2 regions of the Jeotgalibaca arthritidis genome follow, and region 2 is predicted to be linked to the other one. Evidence: a T-box and tRNA genes for the amino acid it is inferred to sense, from the RefSeq annotation. Region 2 holds a T-box; the other holds one or more tRNA genes.
The links. The T-box of region 2 lies ahead of argS (arginine--tRNA ligase). A T-box ahead of a tRNA ligase gene usually reads a tRNA of that ligase, here a tRNA-Arg.

Region 1: it has a tRNA-Arg gene. The T-box ahead of argS (arginine--tRNA ligase) is inferred to sense a tRNA for this amino acid. The anticodon was not compared.

The regions. Positions count from the first base shown of each region.
Region 1 is NZ_CP049740.1:1,029,857-1,038,021, forward strand. It holds tRNA gene G7057_RS05180 (tRNA-His) at 1-13, opposite strand, end outside; tRNA gene G7057_RS05185 (tRNA-Trp) at 26-96, opposite strand; tRNA gene G7057_RS05190 (tRNA-Tyr) at 114-194, opposite strand; tRNA gene G7057_RS05195 (tRNA-Phe) at 196-271, opposite strand; tRNA gene G7057_RS05200 (tRNA-Asp) at 314-386, opposite strand; tRNA gene G7057_RS05205 (tRNA-Val) at 389-461, opposite strand; tRNA gene G7057_RS05210 (tRNA-Glu) at 508-579, opposite strand; tRNA gene G7057_RS05215 (tRNA-Ile) at 595-668, opposite strand; tRNA gene G7057_RS05220 (tRNA-Gly) at 681-751, opposite strand; tRNA gene G7057_RS05225 (tRNA-Asp) at 753-828, opposite strand; tRNA gene G7057_RS05230 (tRNA-Met) at 841-913, opposite strand; tRNA gene G7057_RS05235 (tRNA-Ser) at 949-1,038, opposite strand; tRNA gene G7057_RS05240 (tRNA-Glu) at 1,080-1,151, opposite strand; tRNA gene G7057_RS05245 (tRNA-Ser) at 1,163-1,252, opposite strand; tRNA gene G7057_RS05250 (tRNA-Ile) at 1,292-1,365, opposite strand; tRNA gene G7057_RS05255 (tRNA-Met) at 1,408-1,481, opposite strand; tRNA gene G7057_RS05260 (tRNA-Pro) at 1,495-1,568, opposite strand; tRNA gene G7057_RS05265 (tRNA-Arg) at 1,578-1,651, opposite strand; tRNA gene G7057_RS05270 (tRNA-Leu) at 1,662-1,747, opposite strand; tRNA gene G7057_RS05275 (tRNA-Gly) at 1,786-1,857, opposite strand; tRNA gene G7057_RS05280 (tRNA-Thr) at 1,865-1,937, opposite strand; tRNA gene G7057_RS05285 (tRNA-Leu) at 1,950-2,031, opposite strand; tRNA gene G7057_RS05290 (tRNA-Lys) at 2,062-2,134, opposite strand; tRNA gene G7057_RS05295 (tRNA-Val) at 2,188-2,260, opposite strand; rRNA gene rrf (5S ribosomal RNA) at 2,368-2,483, opposite strand; rRNA gene G7057_RS05305 (23S ribosomal RNA) at 2,638-5,552, opposite strand; rRNA gene G7057_RS05310 (16S ribosomal RNA) at 5,763-7,318, opposite strand; gene manA (mannose-6-phosphate isomerase, class I) at 7,881-8,165, shown strand, end outside.
Region 2 is NZ_CP049740.1:1,442,628-1,450,792, reverse strand. It holds gene argS (arginine--tRNA ligase) at 1-1,504, opposite strand, end outside; T-box leader at 1,585-1,790, opposite strand; gene G7057_RS07400 (DUF2188 domain-containing protein) at 1,921-2,343, shown strand; gene G7057_RS07395 (alpha/beta hydrolase) at 2,440-3,174, opposite strand; gene G7057_RS07390 (barstar family protein) at 3,189-3,467, opposite strand; gene G7057_RS07385 (ribonuclease domain-containing protein) at 3,470-3,955, opposite strand; gene G7057_RS07380 (hypothetical protein) at 3,970-4,395, opposite strand; gene G7057_RS07375 (CarD family transcriptional regulator) at 4,588-5,079, opposite strand; gene G7057_RS07370 (diacylglycerol kinase) at 5,264-6,247, opposite strand; gene G7057_RS07365 (endonuclease/exonuclease/phosphatase family protein) at 6,320-7,156, opposite strand; gene G7057_RS07360 (PTS transporter subunit IIBC) at 7,224-8,165, opposite strand, start outside.

The DNA.
Region 1 (8,165 bases), 410 kb from region 2:
TCGCCACAATCGCCATAATCCAAAACAGGGGTAGCAGGAATTGAACCCACACCAACGGTTTTGGAGACCGTTGTTCTACCTTTAAACTATACCCCTAAGGACTTAAAAAAAAATGGAGGGGGGCAGATTCGAACTGCCGAACCCGAAGGAGCGGATTTACAGTCCGCCGCGTTTAGCCACTTCGCTACCCCTCCATGGTGGCTTGGGACGGAATCGAACCGCCGACACCTTGAGCTTCAATCAAGTGCTCTACCAACTGAGCTACCAAGCCATTAAGAAGTAATACTTTATTTAATTAATACAACTGTATTAACGGTTCCGACGGGATTTGAACCCGCGATCTCCTGCGTGACAGGCAGGCATGTTAACCCCTACACCACGGAACCAATGGAGGTTAACGGGATCGAACCGCTGACATCCTGCTTGTAAGGCAGACGCTCTCCCAGCTGAGCTAAACCTCCATGATATAAAACATACAGCTTATAAATCATCAATTAAATGACGATATGACCCGTACGGGATTCGAACCCGTGTTACCGCCGTGAAAGGGCGGTGTCTTAACCGCTTGACCAACGGGCCAGTTAAAAGTAAAAATGGGCCTAAATGGACTCGAACCATCGACCTCACGCTTATCAGGCGTGCGCTCTAACCAGCTGAGCTATAGGCCCATAAAATAAAAAAGCGGGTGAGGAGAATCGAACTCCCGACAACAGCTTGGAAGGCTGTGGTTTTACCACTAAACTACACCCGCGTGGCGGTTCCGACGGGATTTGAACCCGCGATCTCCTGCGTGACAGGCAGGCATGTTAACCCCTACACCACGGAACCATTTTAAAAAAATTGCGGGGGCAGGACTTGAACCTGCGACCTTCGGGTTATGAGCCCGACGAGCTGCCAACTGCTCCACCCCGCGATAATATTAATAGATAACTTTTAAAAAAGTTATAAAGGAGGATAAGGGATTCGAACCCTTGCACGCTTTTACACGCCTGACGGTTTTCAAGACCGTTCCCTTCAGCCGGACTTGGGTAATCCTCCGAGATGTTAATGATATTCAATTTACCATAAAAATATGATAATGACCCGTACGGGATTCGAACCCGTGTTACCGCCGTGAAAGGGCGGTGTCTTAACCGCTTGACCAACGGGCCTTTGTTTAAAACGGAGAAGGAGGGATTTGAACCCTCGCGCCGGTATGATCCGACCTACACCCTTAGCAGGGGCGCCTCTTCAGCCACTTGAGTACTTCCCCAATCAAAGATAGCTTATGCTGCAAGTAAGTTTGCTGCAATGGACCTTGCAGGACTCGAACCTGCGACCGGACGGTTATGAGCCGTCTGCTCTAACCAACTGAGCTAAAGGTCCAGGCTCTTAATGTGACCTTTTTTGAACGTCCATTTTTAAAAATAGCGGCGGAGGGGATCGAACCCCCGACCTCCCGGGTATGAACCGGACGCTCTAGCCAGCTGAGCTACACCGCCAAAAAATATTAAATCGGGAAGACAGGATTCGAACCTGCGACCCCTTGGTCCCAAACCAAGTGCTCTACCAAGCTGAGCTACTTCCCGTAATTTAAATGCACCCAGCAGGAGTCGAACCTGCAACCGCCTGATTCGTAGTCAGGTACTCTATCCAATTGAGCTATGGGTGCATATTAAAAATGCCGAGGATCGGGGTCGAACCGATACGGTGAGAACTCACCGCAGGATTTTAAGTCCTGTGCGTCTGCCAATTCCGCCACCCCGGCATTACAATATTATAAAACTTTAAGGATATGATCCTTAAAGCGGAAGACGGGGTTCGAACCCGCGACCCCCACCTTGGCAAGGTGGTGTTCTACCACTGAACTACTTCCGCAAAAAGATGCCGGCTAAAGGACTTGAACCCTCGACCCTCTGATTACAAATCAGATGCTCTACCAACTGAGCTAAGCCGGCAAATTTTTAAAATGCGGGTGAAGGGACTTGAACCCCCACGCCTTGCGGCGCTAGATCCTAAATCTAGTGCGTCTGCCAATTCCGCCACACCCGCGCATCTTTTTATGCAATTGATAAAAAGAAATGAGTCATGCAGGGCTCGAACCTGCGACCCTCTGATTAAAAGTCAGATGCTCTACCAACTGAGCTAATGACTCAACTAAAGAGTTGAATTGTGAGTATTACTCACTTTGTCATATTACTATGACTATGGAGGTTAACGGGATCGAACCGCTGACATCCTGCTTGTAAGGCAGACGCTCTCCCAGCTGAGCTAAACCTCCGAAAATGTAAATATTATGTAAAGAACAGTTCTTGAACATAATACAATATTTTTTGCTAATCTGCAAGTTATTTTCTTTTGAAAACTTATTTTTAAAAGAAAATATATGCGCGGCAGCGTCCTACTCTCACAAAGGGAAACCCTTCACTACAATCGGCGCTAAGAAGCTTAACTTCTGTGTTCGGGATGGGAACAGGTGTGACCTTCTTGCCATCGCCACCGCACATATTGTCATGGCTGTTGCTGCTTTAGCAGTTTACAGACATGATACACTTGGGCTATGCCCACAGTGTTCTTTTGAGGTTGTTCCCTCAAAACTGAATAGTTAACATGAAACCTTTGGTTTGAAACCCATTTTACTTGATTACCGTTTTATTATTGGTTAAGTCCTCGACCGATTAGTACTAGTCCGCTCCATACATCGCTGCACTTCCACTTCTAGCCTATCTACCTGATCGTCTCTCAGGGGTCTTACTCATTTAAAATGATGGGAAATCTCATCTTGAGGGGGCTTCACGCTTAGATGCTTTCAGCGTTTATCCCGTCCACACATAGCTACCCAGCAATGCCCTTGGCAGAACAACTGGTACACCAGCGGTGTGTCCATCCCGGTCCTCTCGTACTAAGGACAGCTCCTCTCAAATTTCCAACGCCCGCGACGGATAGGGACCGAACTGTCTCACGACGTTCTGAACCCAGCTCGCGTGCCGCTTTAATGGGCGAACAGCCCAACCCTTGGGACCGACTACAGCCCCAGGATGCGACGAGCCGACATCGAGGTGCCAAACCTCCCCGTCGATGTGAACTCTTGGGGGAGATAAGCCTGTTATCCCCAGGGTAGCTTTTATCCGTTGAGCGATGGCCCTTCCATGCGGAACCACCGGATCACTAAGCCCGACTTTCGTCCCTGCTCGACTTGTAGGTCTCGCAGTCAAGCTCCCTTCTGCCTTTGCACTCTACGAATGATTTCCAACCATTCTGAGGGAACCTTTGGGCGCCTCCGTTACATTTTAGGAGGCGACCGCCCCAGTCAAACTGCCCGACTGACACTGTCTCCCCACCCGATAAGGGTGGCGGGTTAGAGTGGTCCTGCTACAAGGGTAGTATCCCAATGGCGCCTCCATCGAGACTAGCGTCCCGACTTCAATGGCTCCTACCTATCCTGTACATGTAGCAGAAACAATCAATATCAACCTGCAGTAAAGCTCCATGGGGTCTTTCCGTCCTGTCGCGGGTAACCAGCATCTTCACTGGTACTATAATTTCACCGAGTCTCTCGTTGAGACAGTGCCCAAATCGTTACGCCTTTCGTGCGGGTCAGAACTTACCTGACAAGGAATTTCGCTACCTTAGGACCGTTATAGTTACGGCCGCCGTTTACTGGGGCTTCAATTCAAAGCTTCGCCGAAGCTAACCTCTCCTCTTAACCTTCCAGCACCGGGCAGGCGTCAGCCCCTATACGTCATCTTTCGATTTTGCAGAGACCTGTGTTTTTGATAAACAGTCGCTTGGGCCTATTCACTGCGGCTGACCTTGCGGTCAGCACCCCTTCTCCCGAAGTTACGGGGTCATTTTGCCGAGTTCCTTAACGAGAGTTCGCTCGCTCACCTTAGGATGCTCTCCTCGACTACCTGTGTCGGTTTGCGGTACGGGCAGTTGGTTTCTAACTAGAAGCTTTTCTTGGCAGTGTGACATCAGGAACTTCGGTACTTAAATTTCCCTCCCCATCACAACTTGTCCGTATAGTAGAAAGCATTTGACTCTCCACAAGACTTGTTGCTTGGACGTGCTCTTCCAATCGCACGCATTTCCTTAGCCTCCTGCGTCCCTCCATCGTTCAAACAAAAACAACTGGTACAGGAATATCAACCTGTTGTCCATCGCCTACGCCTATCGGCCTCGGCTTAGGTCCCGACTAACCCTGGGAGGACGAGCCTTCCCCAGGAAACCTTAGTCATACGGTGGACGGGATTCTCACCCGTCTTTCGCTACTCATACCGGCATTCTCACTTCTAAGCGCTCCACCAGTCCTCACGGTCTAGCTTCAATGCCCTTAGAACGCTCTCCTACCACTCAACCTATTGGTTGAATCCACAGCTTCGGTGATCTGTTTAGCCCCGGTAAATTTTCGGCGCAGGGTCACTCGACTAGTGAGCTATTACGCACTCTTTGAATGATGGCTGCTTCTGAGCCAACATCCTAGTTGTCTGTGCAACCCCACATCCTTTTCCACTTAACAGATACTTTGGGACCTTAGCTGGTGGGCTGGGTTGTTTCCCTTTCGACTACGGATCTTATCACTCGCAGTCTGACTCCCGGACTTGAATCCATGGCATTCGGAGTTTATCTGAATTCGGTAACCCGAGAAGGGCCCCTAGTCCAAACAGTGCTCTACCTCCACGATTCGTTTATCCGAGGCTAGCCCTAAAGCTATTTCGGAGAGAACCAGCTATCTCCAGGTTCGATTGGAATTTCTCCGCTACCCACACCTCATCCCCGCACTTTTCAACGTGCGTGGGTTCGGTCCTCCAGTGCGTATTACCGCACCTTCAACCTGGACATGGGTAGGTCACCTGGTTTCGGGTCTACGACCACATACTCATTCGCCCTATTCAGACTCGCTTTCGCTGCGGCTCCGTCTTTTCAACTTAACCTCGCATGGGATCGTAACTCGCCGGTCCATTCTACAAAAGGTACGCCATCACCCATTAACGGGCTCTGACTACTTGTAAGCACACGGTTTCAGGTACTATTTCACTCCCCTTCCGGGGTGCTTTTCACCTTTCCCTCACGGTACTGGTTCACTATCGGTCACTAGGGAGTATTTAGCCTTGGGAGATGGTCCTCCCGGATTCCGACGGAATTTCTCGTGTTCCGCCGTACTCAGGATACTGGTAGAGCTGCTTTAGATTTCGCATACGGGGCTTTTACCCTGTTTCGCGTGGCTTTCCAGCCAGCTTCTGCTATCCATTACAGTCTCACGTCCCAGTCCTACAACCCCAAAGAGCAAGCTCTTTGGTTTGGGCTTTTCCCGTTTCGCTCGCCGCTACTCAGGGAATCGAATTTTCTTTCTCTTCCTGCAGGTAATGAGATGTTTCAGTTCCCTGCGTGTACCTCAAACACGCTATGTATTCACGTGTTTGTAATATCCTATCAAAGATATTGGGTTTCCCCATTCGGAAATCTCCGGATCATAGCTTACTTACAGCTCCCCGGAGCATATCGGAGTTAGTCCCGTCCTTCATCGGCTCCTAGTGCCTAGGCATCCACCGTGCGCCCTTATTCACTTAACCTATGGTCAAGTTTCAGCCATTGCTGGCCTTTACTATCAAACTGTTTTCGTTAAAAAACTGTTCAACGTGTAACGCGGTAAAATGTTTTGGTTTCTTACTTTATATTTCATGTTATACTATTCAGTTTTCAAGGAACAATTGGTTTGAGAGTTAACCTCTCAAAACTGAACAAGAATGTGAACATCGGCAGGTTCCATATAATTTCCTTAGAAAGGAGGTGATCCAGCCGCACCTTCCGATACGGCTACCTTGTTACGACTTCACCCCAATCATCTATCCCACCTTAGGCGGCTGGCTCCCATAAGGGTTACCCCACCGACTTCGGGTGTTACAAACTCTCGTGGTGTGACGGGCGGTGTGTACAAGACCCGGGAACGTATTCACCGCGGCGTTCTGATCCGCGATTACTAGCGATTCCGGCTTCATGCAGGCGAGTTGCAGCCTGCAATCCGAACTGAGAATGGCTTTAAGAGATTCGCTTGCCCTCGCGGGTTTGCTGCTCGTTGTACCATCCATTGTAGCACGTGTGTAGCCCAGGTCATAAGGGGCATGATGATTTGACGTCATCCCCACCTTCCTCCGGTTTGTCACCGGCAGTCTTATTAGAGTGCCCAACTGAATGCTGGCAACTAACAATAGGGGTTGCGCTCGTTGCGGGACTTAACCCAACATCTCACGACACGAGCTGACGACAACCATGCACCACCTGTCACCTTGTCCCCGAAGGGAACGTCCTATCTCTAGGAGTGTCAAGGGATGTCAAGACCTGGTAAGGTTCTTCGCGTTGCTTCGAATTAAACCACATGCTCCACCGCTTGTGCGGGTCCCCGTCAATTCCTTTGAGTTTCAGCCTTGCGGCCGTACTCCCCAGGCGGAGTGCTTAATGCGTTAACTGCAGCACTGAAGGGTGGAAACCCTCCAACACTTAGCACTCATCGTTTACGGCGTGGACTACCAGGGTATCTAATCCTGTTTGCTCCCCACGCTTTCGAGCCTCAGCGTCAATTACAGACCAGAGAGTCGCCTTCGCCACTGGTGTTCCTCCATATATCTACGCATTTCACCGCTACACATGGAATTCCACTCTCCTCTTCTGCATTCAAGTTCCCCAGTTTCCAATGACCTTCCACGGTTGAGCCGTGGGCTTTCACATCAGACTTAAGGAACCGCCTGCGCTCGCTTTACGCCCAATAAATCCGGACAACGCTTGCCACCTACGTATTACCGCGGCTGCTGGCACGTAGTTAGCCGTGGCTTTCTGGTTGGGTACCGTCAAGGTAAGAGCAGTTACTCTCCTACTTGTTCTTCTCCAACAACAGAGTTTTACGATCCGAAAACCTTCTTCACTCACGCGGCGTTGCTCCGTCAGACTTTCGTCCATTGCGGAAGATTCCCTACTGCTGCCTCCCGTAGGAGTTTGGGCCGTGTCTCAGTCCCAATGTGGCCGATCACCCTCTCAGGTCGGCTACGCATCATCGTCTTGGTAGGCCGTTACCCTACCAACTAACTAATGCGCCGCGGGTCCATCTCCAAGTGACAGCACAAAGGCCGTCTTTCCTTCAGCTTCCATGTGGAAGCTGAAACTATGCGGTATTAGCACCCGTTTCCGGATGTTATCCCCCTCTTGAAGGTAGGTTACCCACGTGTTACTCACCCGTTCGCCACTAACGTCATAAGGAGCAAGCTCCTTAATCAATTCGTACGACTTGCATGTATTAGGCACGCCGCCAGCGTTCGTCCTGAGCCAGGATCAAACTCTCATGTTAAATGTGGGCTCTTGTACAGAAACCCGACATGAAAAGCTGAATAGCTCTTTTTTGCTGACTTAATGTTTTTGCGATTATTATCGCGATTCGTTGTGTAATCCTTATAAATAAGAATTACCCTGCACGTTTGGTTCGTTCATTCTTTGTTCAGTTTTCAAAGGTCAAATCCGTTATCACGTGTTACGTTAAGTTCGTGTCGTGACAACTTCTACATATTACCACGCTGTTGATTAAGTGTCAACAGTTTTTTAAAACTTTTAAAAAAGTTTTTTCAGCTGTTTTTTGAGAAACAACTTTTATATCTTATCATCTTAACAACCTTTTGTCAAAAGTTTTTTTACTTTTTCAGATGTTTTGAAAAGATGTATTTGCGCTCCTTAAACAAGCGACTTCGTTATAATAACATCTGATTTACAAAAGGTCAACATATTCTGGTGTATTAATATCGACTAAATTTACCGACACCGCGTTTAGTTCTATTATATTCTTCTTTTAAATCTATACCTTTTGTTTATAATAGATATGTAAACTATATCCCGTTTATAACTTAAGGAGGATGAACATGCAAGAACCATTATTTATGAACCCTAAGCTTCAAGAAAAAATCTGGGGTGGAACAAAGCTACGTGATATCTATGGCTATGAAATCCCAAGTGAGCATACTGGTGAGTGCTGGGCAATTAGTGCCCATTTAGATGGCGTTGGCACTATTTCGTCAGGTAGCCACGCTGGTGTGCCTTTAAATGAATTATATGAATCACATCCTGAGCTATTTGGTAATCCCTCGTCACCTGTGTTTCCTCTATTAACTAAAATTATTGATGCTACTGAAGACTTGTCCGTTCAA
Region 2 (8,165 bases):
ATTTTTCGAAGGCTGTCATCACTACAACTGGGAAGCTGTTGATTAATTTAATCACATCCCATGCATAGTCGTCACTCAAGCTTAGTGGTTGGTCAAGGTCAAGTTCCACCGCTGCTTTACGCAAGATACTTAACGCACGAGCGTTCGTATATTGTACGTAAGGACCCGTTTCACCTTCAAATTGCACCACTTCTTCTAAAACAAAGTCAAAGTTATTTAAGCGATCATTTTTAAGATCGTGGAAAATAACAGCGCCAATACCAACTTGTTTAGCTACTTCTTCTTTATCTTCAAGGCTTGGGTTTTTCTCATTAATTTGAGCCATAGCCAAGTTTGTTGCCTCGTTCAACACTTCTTCTAGCAAAATAATTTTACCTTTACGTGTTGAAAGTTTCTTACCACCTTGTGTAATCAAGCCGAATGGAATGTGGTGCATATCATCTGCCCAGTCATAGCCCATTTCAGTTAAAACAGCCTTCAATTGTTTGAAGTGGTTTGATTGCTCGTTACCCACTGCATATAAAGACAATGCAAAATCGTAAGTACGTTTACGGTAGATAGCTGCCGCTAGGTCACGTGTAATATATAGCGTTGCGCCGTCGCTCTTCTTAATCAAGGCAGGATTCAAGTTGTATTTTTCTAAATCAACGATTGTTGCACCACGGTCAGTCGTTAGAAGGTTTTTCTCTTCTAGTAATTGAACCACTTCATCCATTTTATCGTTGTAGAATGCTTCTCCGTTAAATGAATCGAAATCGATATCAAGCATATCGTAGATTTTCATGAACTCTTTTAGTGACTCTTCGCGGAACCATTTCCATAGCTCGTTTGCTTCTTGGTCGCCGTCTTCTAGTTTCTTGAACCATTCACGCGCTTCGTCTTCCAACTCTGTTTCTTCTTCCGCTACTTCATGGAAGTGAACGTAAAGTTTCAATAATTGTGCGATAGGATCAGCTTTAACATCTGCTTCATTTCCCCATTTTTTGTATGCCACAATCAACTTACCAAATTGTGTTCCCCAGTCACCCAAGTGGTTAATTTTAACCGGTTGGTAACCAACTTTTTCAACAATATTAGCTAATGCATTCCCGATAACAGTTGAACGTAAATGCCCCATTGAGATTGGTTTAGCAATGTTTGGTGATGACATATCGATTGGAACTGTTTTACCTTCTCCAACTGTCGCATTACCGAATGCTTCTTTTTCGCTAGCGATTTCTTTTAGAACAGCTGCACTAATTTCACTCTTATTTAGGAAAAAGTTTAAGTAAGGTCCTACTGTTTGTGCTTTTTCAATAAATGGGTGGTTAATTTTCTCTGCTAGTTCATTCGCAATCATTGGTGGTGCTTTGCGCAATGCTTTCGCTAAAGCGAAAGCTGGGAAAGCCACATCCCCATGATCATCATGTTTAGGGTTCTCAAGTAAGTTAAAAACCGCTTCTTCTGTTAAATGCTCAGCAACATGTTGGTGAATTTCTTTTGCAATTAGTAATTTATAATCCATTCTTCTACTCCTTCATGGTTTCTTGCCATTATTTACTGTTCTCTTGTAGACAAAAAAAAGCGTCCTCTTTTGCCATGCAAAAGAGAGACGATCATCCGTGGTACCACTCTCGTTCAGTGCCAGACAGCACCCTTCTTACCGTTAACGGAGCTACCCGAACAATCCTACTCATTTCAGACTATTTTCAAAAGAAGTGCGGTTCATTTCTCGCTTCCTTGTGGGCTCTCACCTTTCCCACTCGCTAAAAAGGAATCTGACAAATTACTCTCTTCTTTATCGAATCTCTATATCTACAATAATATAGCAATAAAAGCTTGACTTGTCCATGTTTTTTTGAAAAGTCTTATCTTTTGAGTCTACTTTCTTTTTTCAGTAAACTAAAGTCATAAAACAACTCATCTTGAGGAGGAAATGTGATGCCTTGGACAGAAAACGATTATCCCAATAGTTGGAAAAACTTTGACCAGACGACTAGACTTAAAGCCATTGATATCGCCAATGCCATGTTAGCTGATGGCTACAAAGAAAGTGACGCTATTCCAATCGCAACTGCTAAAGCCAAAGAATGGGCTGAAGACGCTACTAGTTCTGATAAACAGCAACTCAAGGAAAAAGATATTACCGACCATCAAGCTGATGCTAACAATAAAGGTGCTGACTATATTGAAAAGGACGTCCATGTCCGCTACGTCGAAGAGGACGACCACTGGGAAGTAAAAACAGAAGGCGCCAAACAAGCATCTGATACCTTTTCCACAAAAAAAGAAGCAGAAAACCGCGCCAAGGAAATCGCTGCTAACCGAGACACACAGGTTATTTCACATAAGAAGAATGAATAAAAGCTAAACTGAGAGATACAACACTCAATTTGGAGCTGTATCTTACACACTTACATAAAAATGGCACCCAAGATCTTGGGTGCCATTCTTTTTCGATTAATGAGCTTGAATAAATTCGGTTATTGCTGAAATAGTCATTGCTTGTTGGTCTTTGGCTGATAGACTTGCTTGTCCATCACCTTCTTGATGACCATAATCACCAAACTGTCCATGGTTGCCGCCGTCAATAATGACTTCTTTAAAATCAGCTGGTAACATCGGTTGATATTCCGCTAATTTTTCCATATTCAAAACCCCATCTTGGCTACCGTGAATACTCATCACAGCCAGGCCAGATTCCGATAAATCTGCTGTTGAATAGGAAGCCAATAAAATAAGACCTTTGATTTTATCGCTATTAGCTTCAGCGAAAATAGCGCCCATCGAGCCGCCTAATGAATGTCCTGCTAAATACCAATTTGTGATTTCTGGATGAGCTGCGATAATGTCCTCTGCAGCATCACTATCAAAGACTGCTAGATTAAAGGGCATTTCTGCTAAGAAGACTTGATAACCTGATTCTGCTAACCCTCTCATTAAGGGCGCATAGGCTGTTTCATCCACTTTTCCACCCGGATAAAAAATAATGCCAACTGTTTCATCCACTACTTGGCTTGGGCTAAACTGAATCACACCGTCTGCTTCTTTTACTGTTACCGATTCATCTGACGCAAGCGCTGAAATAGCCACTTCTGTTCCTTCATAGTAGTCATTCACATACCAGAAAAAGCCAGCAAAGCAGATAACGAATACTGTAGCAACGATAATTCCGATTCGTTTTAAGTTTTTCATTCTTACACCTCAATCTAAAATTGATAAGCCATGACGACAACGATGCTGGGGTTAGCGCGTTTCAGTTGACTAAATAAACTTAAAAGCATCACACCGTAGCGGCCCAGTTGCTGGCTGATCGCTTGTGGGTGACGAATCACAATCCGTTTAGGAGTGAAATCCGTTGTTAGGCAGTCCCACAAAGCATCCAAATTTCGACCATAATGGTCGGCTAAGCCTAACTGCCGGCTAAGGTAATCATGACTTGTTTCCTTGTCTAAAAATTCTCTACCATCTAAAATGATTTGTTCCATGCTTACTCCTCCCCGTATAGGTGTTCGAAGCTTTTGTAATGATCATCTGTATAGTAAATCAAACCGTCATTCGAAAAAATAAGGCGTTTGGCGTTACGGTAACCACCTTCGTAGTCAATGTCTGCCTCATAGTAATCGCGGCCCGACTCGTCAGGTAGCAACCCTTCGTAGTTTCCGAAATAATCGCCGCCAATGGACATGCCGTCTGCTACCTCCCAAAGATTTCCTTTAGCATTATCCCAGCCCAATTCTCTAGCTTCCGATTTGGTTAAGTAGTTGGGTGGCAGTTCGTCGTAGGTAATCAAGTAGTCGGTTACCTCGTCTTTGGAGGAATACCATTCGCCTTCTATGACACCAACTTCAGTTTGATTGTCTTCTAGCGGTGATACGAGTTGTTCAAAATCAACAGTTGTACAGGCAGCTAGCAGCCCTACCATTAAAAATAAGAGTGATGATTTGGACAACCACTTTTTAACTATTGCTAACATCTTCATAACGCTCCTTAACTCTTCTTCACAAATTTATGACTACATGACGGACACTTGATGGCGATCTTACCCTTGCCTTTTGGTACTCTTACTTTTTGGCCGCACTCTGGGCACTTGTAAAAGCGATGTGTTTTTCTTTGCTTCATCCGATTTTGCTTATTCATCAAGCGATTACGGAAATCATTAATCCGTCCCATTACTTGATTTCGGTATTTTAAATAAAGTTGATTTTCTCTGTAATAGCGTTGTTTGTCTTTCGAAAATATTCGGACGTACAACACAATAATCGCTGAAAAACCTAACCACAATATTGTTTTGAGCGATAATATAATCCCCATCAATCCTAGAACAACACCTAATTTTAATAAAAAGCGTGTTAAATCATCTGGGCGGTTTGTCTTTTTCATTGTTTCTTGAAACCAAGCTAACAGTTTATTCATCTATGGATACAACCTCTTTTCTTTTTCAGTCTTGTTTATTATAGCTCAAAGATAGCCTGCTGACACTGGTCCAAGGTCTGAAAAACGTCTTATTTATAGTTGGAGGACGTTAAAAGTGTTTTTTTATTTCCTTTAAACAACAAAAAAACGAAGCCAGCTTATTCACTGTCTTCGTTTGATAATCCATCTATATTAAGCTTCAATCTTTTCTTTAATATATGTGTGCACTTGATTGGTTGGCATATCTAAGGCAATGGAAAATTCGCTATACAACAGGTCTTCTGCCTTACGCAAGTAATATTTGTCGGTCTGACCGATTTTTTTATTCTTCTTTTCGGCAATATCTTCTTTCGTTGTCACCGTTTTAATAATTTGTATTAATTCACTGCAGTCATTAGCGAGCAGCATTTCAGTATATTTGTTCTTTAGGAATGTCGCATTTGTCGGCCCATCTGTCTCTGCTTGGATGGTAGGAATCTCACTTATTAAACGTTCTGCAGCCTCTTTGGTAATGACAGGTCGCATTGAAACTTTAGTATCGACTGGTGTATAAACTGTACCACTTCTATAAACAGGTTGTAAAACGTAATATATTTTTTTTTCGTTCATACCTGTTAAATCAAGCGCTTCAATCGCCGTAATCTGACAAACACCTTCGTTACCATAAACAACATAATCTTCCACTTGATACAATGCAAGTCCTCCTTTAAATTTGTGTGCAACGAACAATATATATTTTTTGCACATCACTATATATATATTATAACAGAAAAAACAAAAAAATGTAAGCGACTAAAAATGATGCTTGTTATAGCAACTTTTTTTTGAAAATAAAAAACTATCCCTCTTTTTAAAAGGGACAGTTTCCTTAATCCATTTCAGTTGTTTCAAGTTGTTCTACCATATCCACAAACTGGTTACGGTGGTTAGACGTATCAATTGGGTCTGCAAAATCTGAACGATTCCCAATAATTTGAATATGCTGTTGATGATTAGTGAAAGTCGTTGGGGCATCGCCACCATATTCGCCATCTAAATTAATCATCAAGCGTTGGTTATCTTTCGATTCGACTTTTACAAAACTGGTCTTCGCATAAAGGACTTGTGGATGATTTAAATGTTTTCCACCATTCAAGACTGCTGCAATAATTTGTAGAATTTCAAAAATATTAGCAGTTTTTAAGATAAACAAGGAAAACTTCCCATCACCTAAGACAATATTAGGATCTAGCATTTCAAAGCCACCCGTTGAATTGGTCATTGCCACGAAAAACATTGACGCGCTACCATCATAAACGCCGCCTTCATACTCCACTCGCATGTGAATCGGTCTCACACTTGGCAATTTTTCAGCACCTTTTACCAAATAAGCCAAGTAACCAAAAATCGTTTTTAGTTTAGCTGGAACTTCATAAGTCAAGTCGGTTAAGTAACCACCCGCTGCAATATTCACAAAATACTGATCATTGGCTTGACCAATGTCCATGGGTATGACGTGTCCAGCCGCAATCACTTCAGCAGCAGCCAACAAATCTGATCGTGGAATTTTCAATGCTCGTGCATAGTCATTAGTGGTACCAGCAGGGATAATCCCTACTTTCGGACGTCGTTCTAAATCGGCAATCCCACTAACTACTTCATTAATGGTGCCGTCGCCACCTGCCGCTACAAGTAAATCAAAACCAGCTAAAGCCGCTCGTCTTGCTTCATTTTGTGCAGACTTTGGTTCCGCTGTTGTCGCGTAGGTGCTCGTTTCATAACCAGCCTTTTCTAGAATGCGCAAAATGTCGAGCATATTTTTCGTTAAAATTTCTCGACCTGCTGTTGGATTATAAATTATTCTTGCTCGCATGTTTCAGTGCCTCGTCTTTCGCTATTCAATATGCCAGTCATTATAGCACACTTTGGTTTTTCTAGCTAAATTTTATCGATGAACAAGTCGCACTTCCACTCCATAATGATCGCTGACTACTGGCCCTGTTTTCCCATCAAAAATAACCCGGTAAGTTTCAACGCTAAAATCTGCCGTCAGAAAAATATAGTCAATACGCAGTTGTTGATGATTCCCTTCCCAGCCGTCAATACTTTTTTCAACGGTATAGCGGCCCTGTTTTTCAGAAGCTAATTGGTAAGCGTCATGTAATTGTGGCGCTGTTTGGTGTACGTAGTCATAACCTTCTTCACGAACATCAGCTGCGTTATTCAAATCTCCCATTAACATAATCGGTCCAGACTCTTGTTTTAAGTAGTCAAGGGTTCGATCCCATTCATAAGAAAAACCTGCTTCTTGATCTGCTTGCCACCACGAATAATGGCTGCTTACAATACGAACCGTCTGTCCAAACACCTTCGTTTTCCCAATTAATAAGCGGCGCGTATGGTAGTCTGAAAAGTCATCTTCGACAGACACACGACAGTCGCTAGCTTGGATAGGTTGTTTAGATAAAATCGCTACCCCTTCCGCATAACGGTCATAACCAATGTGACTAGCAGTCCAAGACCAATAGTAGCTACGTCCTCTTTCTTTCAATAACTCTGTTAAGACATAAGCGAAGTTATCAACATGAATGGGACGTTGTTTAGCTACAGCTTGAAAAAACTGATCGGTTGTTGCTTGTTTAGAATCGAGAAGTTGATTCACTTCTTGTAATGCAACAACTTCATAATCCATTTCAATAATCCGGTCGGCCAACTGTATTAGTTTTTCATTGGCCTCCTCTTCCATCCAGCTGTGTGTATTTAACGTCATGATATAAGTCATAGTCTCTTCCTTTCTAATGACACAAAAAGCCAGGAATCACTTCCCAGCTTTTTGTTTATTTATCTGATTAGCTTTCAAAATAACCAATAACAGCTTTTGCATCTTGCTGTCCTTCTTGAGTGAGTTGGTAAGATTGTACCTTATCTCCATTGGTTAAAACAACAACGATCGTTGTTTCTTTTCCTTCAGCCTTAACAGCTTCTAAGTTCATCTCTGCCAATAAGTCTCCAGCAGCAATGGTTTGTCCTTCTTCAACATGCAAGTTAAAAGCTGCTTCTTTTAATTCAACGGTATTTAATCCCATATGAACTAAAACATCTACACCCGATGCCGTTTGCAAACCAATGGCATGCTTAGTCGGGAAAACAGAAACGACTTTACCAGCAACTGGGGAATAAACCAGCTTATCTGTTGGTTCAACAGCAAATCCGTCTCCCATCATTTTCCCTGCAAAAACGGGATCGTTAACCTTTTCAATGGCAATAATGTTACCAGTAGCTACACTCAATAAATCTGTTTTTTCACGCTGCATTGAGTTATCAGATGTATATGCTGGTAATGCTACACCGGAATCCAATAAATCTTGAATATCAGATTTTAAGACATCTGCTTTAGGTCCATAGACCGCTTGAACGCCTTTATCTTTCACTATCAGTCCCATTGCGCCAAGTTTTTTCCATTCTAGCTCCTGAGCAACATCAGCGTTTTCTTTTACAGTTACACGTAGGCGTGTCATGCACGCATCCACATCAACAATATTGTCGCGTCCACCTAGTAGTCCAACAATAGACGCTGCTTGACTATCAACTGCTGCTCCATTTGATGAAGGTGTTGTTTCTGCATCCACCTCATAATTTCCATTACGGCCTGGTGTTGCAAAGTTAAATTTACGAATCATGAAGCTCGCTAAGAAATAAGTTAAGACACCATAAGCAATCACTACAATAACAAAATAAATCAAATCAGCACTCAGCCCTGCTTTAATTGCAAGTGGTGTTCGTGTCAATAA